Regions from separate parts of the Pseudomonas sp. FG29 genome, predicted to be linked through region 1. Evidence: predicted binding sites of a transcription regulator. Region 1 holds the regulator's gene; the other holds the start of a gene.
What was found. Region 1 encodes sigma-54, which starts transcription at its own class of promoters, with help from an activator protein. Its sites were predicted from a motif close to ANTGGCATNNANNTTGCTNT; they were not measured.
Positions count from the first base shown of each region.

Region 1 (4,416 bases):
AAGGACTCGACGAGAAAGGCCGTCCCCGTCTGTGCCTGCCCTAGCAGGCGCAGCTTCAGCGCGTCGCGCAACTGGTAGAGGTTCAGGCGAGTGGTATCGATGCGCAGGTCGGCGAGATCGATGATCGGCGCCAGCAACTGCGTCTCGTAGGCGATGGCCTCGGCCAGCGAGCGATGTTCGTTGGTTAGCGGATGACGCCTGCGGGTTTCCGAGAAGCGCTTGAGCAGGGTGTCGTCTTCGGCGTCGAGGTAGAGCACCTCACAGCGGATGCCGCGCTTGTTGACCTCGCTGAGCAACTCGGGAAAGCGGCGCAGCTGGCTCAGCAGGTTGCGTGCATCGATGGACACCGCAACCTGTGGCAGCAGCAGGTCACTGTGCGGCAGAAAACGCTCGGCCAGCTCTGGCAACAGGCTCGCCGGCAGATTGTCGATGCAGTAGAAACCGTTGTCTTCGAGTACATCGAGGGCGGTGCTCTTGCCGGAGCCGGAGCGACCGCTGACGATGATCAGGCGCATGATTATTGACCGTTCTGGATGTCCACGACGACCTGATAGAGCGCCTCGCTGGTCGGCGCCTGACGCAGGCGTTCGCGGACGTCCTGGCGGTCGAGCATGCTGGCGATCTGGCGCAGGAGTTCCAGGTGCGCGTCGGTAGCAGCCTCTGGCACCAGCAGCACGAACAGCAGATCGACCGGTGCACCGTCGATGGCGTCGAAGTCGACGGCCGTGTCGAGGCGCAACAGGGCACTGATCGGGGCGCTGCAGCCAGCCAGGCGGCAATGGGGAATGGCGATACCGTTGCCGAAACCGGTAGAACCGAGTTTCTCGCGGGCAATGAGGCTTTCGTAGATGTCCTGGTTATCCAGGTCAGCAAGATCACGAGCAACCAGGCTGGCGATCTGTTCGAGCACGCGCTTCTTACTGCCGCCCGGCACGTTCACCAAGGAACGGCCGGGGGTCAGGATGTTTTCAAGTCGGATCATGGAGGGGAAATGTCAGCGGGCTGTAGCGCCTTGCAGGCGGTCGAGCTGCTTTTCCTTGTGCTTGATGAGTTGACGGTCGAGTTTGTCGGCCAGCAGGTCGATGGCGGCGTACATATCCGTATGCTCAGCGTTGGCGACGACCTCACCGCCGGCAACGTGAAGGGTGGCTTCGATCTTTTGCTTGAGCTTCTCGACTTCCATGATCACCTGAACGTTGGTGATCTTGTCGAAGTGGCGTTCCAGTCGGCCGAGTTTCTCGCCGATGTAGTCACGCAGGGCGTCGGTCACATCCAGCTGATGTCCACTGATGTTGACTTGCATACCGCTTTCTCCTTGTTGCCTTGTGTAAGAGGCAGGTCATGAGTCGACCTACCACCGGAACACCTTGGCCTGTTCGCGTGTGCGATCAGTCTGGCTTGCTCACATCAGGCGCTTGCGTTCACTGGATGGTGCGATACCGAGAGACTCGCGGTATTTGGCAACTGTCCGACGGGCGACCTGGATGCCTTGTGCCTCCAGTAAACCAGCGATCTTGCTGTCACTCAACGGCTTTTTCGCGTTTTCTGCGGCGACCAGTTTTTTGATGATGGCGCGGATCGCGGTGGACGAGCATTCGCCGCCTTCGGAGGTGCTGACGTGGCTGGAGAAGAAATATTTCAGCTCGTAAATGCCACGTGGGGTATGCATGAATTTCTGCGTGGTGACGCGCGAGATGGTCGACTCGTGCATGCCCACCGCTTCGGCGATGTCATGCAGCACCAGGGGCTTCATGGCCTCGTCACCGTAGTCGAGGAAGCCGCGTTGATGTTCGACGATCTGCGTGGCCACCTTCATCAGGGTCTCGTTGCGGCTCTGCAGACTCTTGATGAACCAGCGCGCTTCCTGCAACTGGTTGCGCATAAAGGTGTTGTCGGCGCTGGAGTCGGCGCGTTTGACGAAGCCGGCGTACTGCGCATTGACGCGCAGACGCGGCATGGCCTCTTGGTTCAGTTCCACCAGCCAGCGGTCGTTGTGCTTGCGCACGATGACGTCCGGCACCACGTATTCCGGTTCGCTCGATTCGATCTGCGAACCCGGGCGCGGGTTGAGGCGCTGGATCAGGTCGATGACCTGCTTGAGCTCGTCTTCCTTGAGCTTGGTGCGGCGCATCAATTGGGCATAGTCACGGCTGCCGAGCAGTTCCAGGTGATCGCTGACCAGACGCTGGGTTTCGGTCAGCCAGGGCGTGCTGGCAGGCAACTGACGGAGTTGCAGGAGCAGGCATTCACGCAGATCACGGGCGCCGATGCCGGCTGGCTCGAATTGCTGGATGCGGTGCAGTACGACCTCGACTTCATCGAGTTCGATGTCCAGTTCGGGGTCGAAGGACTCGGCCACTTCCTCGAGGGTTTCCTCCAGGTAGCCGTCGTTGTTGATGCAGTCGATCAGGGTGGCGGCGATCAGCCGATCCTTGTCCGACATCGGTGCGAGGTTGAGTTGCCACAGCAGGTGGCTGTGCAGGCTTTCACCAGTGGAGGTGCGGGTGGTGAAGTCCCACTCGTCATCATCGTTGCTGGGCAGGCTGCTGGCGCTGGTCTGGTAGATGTCTTCCCAGGCAGTGTCGACCGGCAGCTCGTTGGGAATGCGTTCGCCCCACTCGCCTTCCTCCAGGTTATCAACCGTCGGAGTGGCTTCCTGGTAGCTCTCTTCCTTGCTCGGCGCGGGGGCAGCGCTTTCGGCGCCATCGGCCATCGGGTCGCTGTTGTCGAAGTCGTCGCCATCTTCCTGGCGCTCGAGCATGGGGTTGGATTCCAGCGCCTCCTGGATCTCCTGCTGAAGATCCAGAGTAGACAGTTGGAGGAGGCGGATAGCCTGTTGCAGCTGCGGTGTCATCGTCAGCTGCTGGCCCATCTTGAGGACTAGCGAAGGTTTCATTGCAGACCTTAATTTACTGGCGAGTTACGCCTTCCACATCAGGGCGCCGAAGCGCCGCCAGGAAGCAAATTATATGCCTGAAAAACGCTCATTTGCCTAGGGGCTGTCCTATTCCTGTCATGTAAATGCAGGTCATTTACAGACGGAACTCGTGGCCCAGGTATACCTCTTTCACGGTCTGGTTGGCGAGGATGGTCTGAGCATCGCCTTCTGCGATCAGTTGCCCGTCGTTGACGATGTAAGCAGTCTCGCAGATATCCAGGGTTTCGCGCACGTTGTGATCGGTGATCAGAATGCCGATGCCCTTGGCCTTGAGGTGATGGATGATCTGCTTGATATCGCCTACCGAGATCGGGTCGACACCGGCGAAGGGTTCGTCGAGCAGGATGAACTTCGGATTGGTGGCCAGGGCGCGAGCGATTTCCACGCGGCGGCGTTCACCGCCAGACAGGCTCATGCCCAGGCTGTCGGCGATATGGTGGATATGGAATTCCTGCAGCAGGTTCTCCAGTTCCGCCTGGCGGCCGCTGCGATCCAGATCCTTGCGCGTTTCCAGAATGGCCATGATGTTGTCGGCCACCGACAGCTTGCGGAAGATCGAAGCTTCTTGGGGCAGGTAGCCGATACCCGCGCGGGCGCGGCCATGCATGGGCTGGTGGCTGACGTCCAGATCATCGATCAGCACGCGCCCCTGATCGGCCTGCACCAGGCCGACGATCATGTAGAAGCAGGTGGTCTTGCCGGCGCCGTTGGGGCCGAGCAGGCCCACGATCTGGCCGCTTTCGATGTTCAGGCTGACGTCGCGTACGACCTGGCGACCCTTGTAGCTCTTGGCCAGATGCTGGGCTTTGAGAATAGCCATTACTGTTGCTGATCCGCAGGTTTGTTCTTCGGCTGGATGACCATGTCGATGCGCGGACGCGGCATGCTCACGTTGTTACCGGTGGCACGGCCCGCATTGACGATCTGGCGGCGGGTGTCATAGACGATTTTCTCGCCTTCGAAGGTGTTGCCTTCCTGGATCACCTTGGCCTGGTCGATCAGAACGATGCGCTCGTTGCTGGCGAAGTACTGAATGGTCTTGCCGTAGGCTTTGACGATCTCCTTGTCCACGGCCGGCTTCTGCTCGTAATAGGCGAGGTTGCCCACCGAGGTGAATACGTCGATGTCGCCGCTGGCGGTTTGCGTGATGGTCACGGTGTCGCCGGTGATCTTCAGGGTGCCCTGAGTGATGATCACATCGCCGCGGTAGACCGCTACGCCCTGCTTGTCATCCAGCTCTGCCGTGTCGGCCTGGATGCGGATCGGCTGGTCGCGATCGGAGGGCAAGGCCCAGGCGGCCGCGCTTCCCAATGCGGCGCCGAGGCTGATAATCAGGGGGAGGGTATTAACGAACCTCATGCTGGCCTCTTACGTTGGACTGCAGGATCATCCTGCTGTCATTCAAGTACGCTTTCATTCCTTGTGCCGTGGTCACCCCGTTGGCCGCAACGATTCTAACGGCTTGCTCGGTCTGCGCA
Region 1 covers NZ_JBMDJU010000007.1:44,264-48,679, forward strand. Annotated here, with positions in the region: gene rapZ (RNase adapter RapZ) at 1-515, opposite strand, end outside; gene ptsN (PTS IIA-like nitrogen regulatory protein PtsN) at 518-982, opposite strand; gene hpf (ribosome hibernation-promoting factor, HPF/YfiA family) at 995-1,303, opposite strand; gene ACODS1_RS09930 (RNA polymerase factor sigma-54) at 1,403-2,896, opposite strand; gene lptB (LPS export ABC transporter ATP-binding protein) at 3,033-3,758, opposite strand; gene lptA (lipopolysaccharide transport periplasmic protein LptA) at 3,758-4,297, opposite strand; gene lptC (LPS export ABC transporter periplasmic protein LptC) at 4,284-4,416, opposite strand, start outside.

Region 2 (4,416 bases), on a different contig from region 1:
AGAACGCCGTGCAGTTCCAGGCCAGCTTCACCTTCCTCAATAGCAAATTCAAAGGGCTGACCGCGGCCCTGCGCGGCGAATAAGGAGCCAGACCATGTCCCTTGCCAGTGTTTTCAACATTGCCGGAACCGGCATGAGCGCGCAGAGCACGCGTCTGAACACCATCTCCAGCAACATCGCCAACGCCGAAACCGTCTCTTCGAGCATCGATCAGACCTACCGCGCGCGTCATCCGGTGTTCGCCACCGTGTTCCAGCAGGCACAGGGCGGTGATCGTGGCTCGCTGTTCGCGGAGCAGGACGAGGCCGGGCGTGGTGTGGAGGTGCTGGGTGTGGTCGAGGATCAGAGCAGCCTCGTGCCGCGCTACGAGCCGGATCACCCGATGGCCAATGCCGATGGTTATGTCTATTACCCGAACGTCAACGTTGTCGAGGAGATGGCCGACATGATTTCCGCCAGCCGTGCCTTCCAGACCAACGTGGAAATGATGAACACCGCCAAACAAATGCTGCAGCGCGTGCTGACCCTGGGTCAGTAAGCCAAGACGAGGAACACAGGCCATGAGCACCGTAAGCGGCACTAGCTCGGTACTGGATCAGTACCAGATCAAACAGGACACCACCAAAAGCAAGGATCTTGGCAAGAACGAGTTCCTCAACCTGTTGGTGGCACAACTCAACAACCAGAACCCGCTGGAGCCTCAGGGCAATGGCGAGTTCATCGCCCAATTGGCGCAATTCAGCAGTCTGGAAGGGATCCAGCAGCTGAACTCCAGCGTGAGCTCGATGATGTCCAACTTCCAGTCCTCGCAAGCGTTGCAGGCTTCTTCGCTGGTAGGGCGCAAGGTCATCGTCCAGGGCGAGAAGGCCGTGGTCGATACCAGCGAGAGCTTCAAAGGCAGTGTGGTGGTGCCGGTGAGCAGCAAAAACGTCTACGTCAACGTCTACGACAACGCTGGTGCTTTGGTGACCCGCGTCAACCTGGGCGAGCAGTCTGCCGGCAGCTCCAGCTTCATCTGGGATGGCAAGGATGACGCCGGCAAGGTCATGCCGCCCGGCACATACAAGTTCGAGGCGCATGCCACTTACGGTACAGAAACCAAAGGGCTTTACACCCTGTTGCCGGCCAACGTCGACAGCGTCGCGCTAGGCGGCAAGGAACTGATGCTCAACCTTGCCGGGCTTGGCAGCGTTCCGTTGTCCCAAGTGCAGATCATCGGCCAGTAATTATTGCCGCCGGCCATTCCGGCAAAGGAGTTTTCCATGTCGTTCAATATCGGTCTTAGCGGTCTGCGTGCTGCGACCAATGATCTCAACGTCACCGGCAACAATATTTCCAACGCAGGTACTGCAGGCTTCAAGCAGTCGCGTGCCGAGTTCGCCGATGTCTATGCCTCTTCGGTGCTGGGCACCGGCAAGAACCCGCGTGGCAGTGGTGTACTGTTGGCCGATGTGTCGCAGCTGTTCAACCAGGGCAACATCAACTACACGCAGAATGCCCTCGATCTGGCGATCAACGGCAACGGCTTCTTCATGACCAGTAACAACGGCAGCATGAGCTATACCCGTGCCGGTTATTTCGGTACCGACCGTGACGGCTACATCGTCAACAACTTCGGCTATCGCCTGCAGGGGTATTCGGCCGATGCGTCCGGCAACATCCTGCCGATCCAGAGCGATCTGCGTATCAATGCCGGCCAGCAGGAGCCAAAGGCGACCACTTCGGTCACGCAGTCGATCAACCTCAACTCCAATGCTGTACGTCCGGCCAATGCCGGCACCATGGCGGCGCCAACCTTCGATCCGAGCGATTCGAAGTCCTTCAACTGGTCGACCTCCACCAATATCTACGATGCGCAGGGTAATGCGCACGTCATGTCGCAGTACTTCGTGAAGAACGAGGCACCGGCCAACAATGGCTGGGTCATGCACGTGTTGATCGACGGTGTTAACCCGCGTGATCCGACCAGCACTCAGCCATTCAGCTATTCGATGAATTACGACGCGGCTGGCCAGCTCGCCAACCCTGCGCTGACACCTATTGCCAGTACGCCTGCGAATCCGGCGCTGGATGCTCCGGCCATTCCGGCAACCGCGCCCAATGGCACTTTCGCCCTGGCTGCCGCCGACTGGGTGCCGGCGGAGAAGGATCCGGCCAACCCGGGCGCGTTGGTGCCCAACGGGGCAAACAGTGCTGCCTTTACCTTCGACATGCGCGGCTCGACGCAGTATGCCGCTGCGTTCGGTGTCAACAGCGTCAGCCAGGACGGCTACACCACCGGTCAGCTGGCGGGTTTGGAAATCGACGATACCGGGGTGATCTTTGCCCGCTATACCAATGGTCAGTCGAAGATTCAGGGGCAGGTGTTGATGGCCAACTTCGCCAACGTGCAGGGGCTGACCCCCAACGGCAAGACGGAGTGGGTGCAGTCGTTCGAGTCGGGGGAGCCGGTGATCGGTACGCCGCGCAGCAGTACCTTGGGCGCCCTGCAGGCCGGCGCTCTGGAGGATTCCAACGTGGAAATCTCCGACCAGTTGGTGAATCTGATCGTGGCTCAGCGCAACTACCAGGCCAACGCCAAGACCATCGAAACCGAGAGCGCCATCACCCAGACCATCATCAACCTGCGCTGAGGCGCGGTCTGGCTGAAAAGAGCGGCAAGCCTGGCTTGCCGCTTTGTCGTTTCAGGGCCGGCAAAAGTTCGCCGCATGGCATCTTGCTAGCTTCATGTGATTTATAAAAAATCTTTTAAATCAGTATCTTGAAGATGTTATTCGGGAGTGGCACGGCGCTTGCTGTAAAGCTTGCAAAGAGCCAAGGGCATGTCGCCCACTCGGAGAGATTCCATGGACAAGATGCTGTACGTCTCCATGACAGGTGCGCAGAACAACACCTTGGGGCTGCGCGCCCACGCCAACAACCTGGCCAACGTCTCGACGACGGGATTCCGTCGAGATTTTGAACAGGCCCGTTCCATGCCGTTGTTCGGCGAGACCTTTCCGGCCCGCGTGTTCGCCATGAGCGAGCGGCCTGCCACTGATTTTCGTCCGGGCTCGTTGCAGGAAACCGGGCGTGACATGGATGTAGCCGTAGGTGGTAAGGGCTGGATCGCCGTGCAGGCGCCGGATGGTAGTGAGGCCTATGTACGTACTGCCAGTCTGAATATTGACGCACTTGGCATGCTGCGTACCGGCAACGGTTTGCCGGTGATGGGCAATGCGGGGCCAATTGCCGTGCCGCCTGAACAGAAGGTGGAGATCGGTCAGGACGGCACCATCAGCATCCGCGCCTTGGGCGAGGCTCCAAACACGCTGGCCGAGGTCGACCGCATCAAGCTGGTCAATCCTGATCCCAAGCAGATGGAGAAGGGCACCGATGGCATGATCCGGGTCAAGGGCCAACCTCAGGTCGAGCCTGACGCCACTGTGACGCTGACCTCTGGTTTCCTCGAGTCAAGCAACGTCAACGCCGTCGAGGAGATGACCTCGATCCTCGCTCTGTCTCGCCAGTTCGAACTCTCGGTGAAGATGATGCGTACCGCTGAAGACAACGCTTCATCCATGGCTCGGGTTTTGCAACTTAGCTAATTACCAGCACGCGGCGCCGTAAAATTGGCGTCCGAGGAGAAACGATATGCTTCCGGCACTGTGGGTCAGCAAGACCGGTCTGTCCGCCCAGGACATGAACCTGACCACCATTTCCAACAACCTGGCCAACGTGGCGACCACCGGCTTCAAGCGCGACCGTGCGGAGTTCGAGGATCTGCTGTATCAGATTCGTCGCCAGCCTGGCGGTCAGTCCACGCAGGACAGCCAACTGCCGTCCGGTCTGCAGCTCGGTACCGGTGTGCGGGTGGTGGGCACGCAGAAGATATTCACCGCCGGCAGCCTGCAGACGACCGAGCAGCCGCTGGATCTGGCCGTCAACGGTCGAGGCTTCTTCCAGATACTGATGCCCAATGGCGATGTCGGCTATACCCGCGACGGCAGCTTTCATCTCAATTCCGATGGTCAGATCGTCACTTCGCAGGGCTTCCCGCTGGAGCCGGCCATCGTGCTGCCAGCTGAGGTGCGCACCTTCACCGTGGGGGAGGATGGCACGGCCTCCGTGACCACCGCTGGCAACCCGCAACCGCAGGTCATCGGCAACATTCAGTTGGCCGACTTCGTCAACTCCGCTGGCCTTGAAGCCATCGGCAACAACCTGTTCCTGGAAACCGGCGCCAGTGGTGCGCCACAGGTCGGCGCACCAGGCCTCAATGGCCTGGGTACCACCCTGCAGAACACCCTGGAGAACTCCAACGTCAGCGTGGTTGAAGAGCTGGTGAACATGATCACCACCCAGCGCGCTTATGAAATGAACTCCAAGGTGATTTCCACCGCCGATCAGATGCTGTCGTTCGTGACGCAGAACCTC
Region 2 covers NZ_JBMDJU010000015.1:33,491-37,906, forward strand. Annotated here, with positions in the region: gene flgB (flagellar basal body rod protein FlgB) at 1-83, shown strand, start outside; gene flgC (flagellar basal body rod protein FlgC) at 95-538, shown strand; gene flgD (flagellar hook assembly protein FlgD) at 561-1,226, shown strand; gene flgE (flagellar hook protein FlgE) at 1,263-2,633, shown strand; gene ACODS1_RS15885 (flagellar basal body rod protein FlgF) at 2,847-3,587, shown strand; gene flgG (flagellar basal-body rod protein FlgG) at 3,634-4,416, shown strand, end outside.
Region 2: ACODS1_RS15885 (flagellar basal body rod protein FlgF) is a predicted target of sigma-54. The motif match lies at 2,780-2,799, and genes of this name have one in related genera.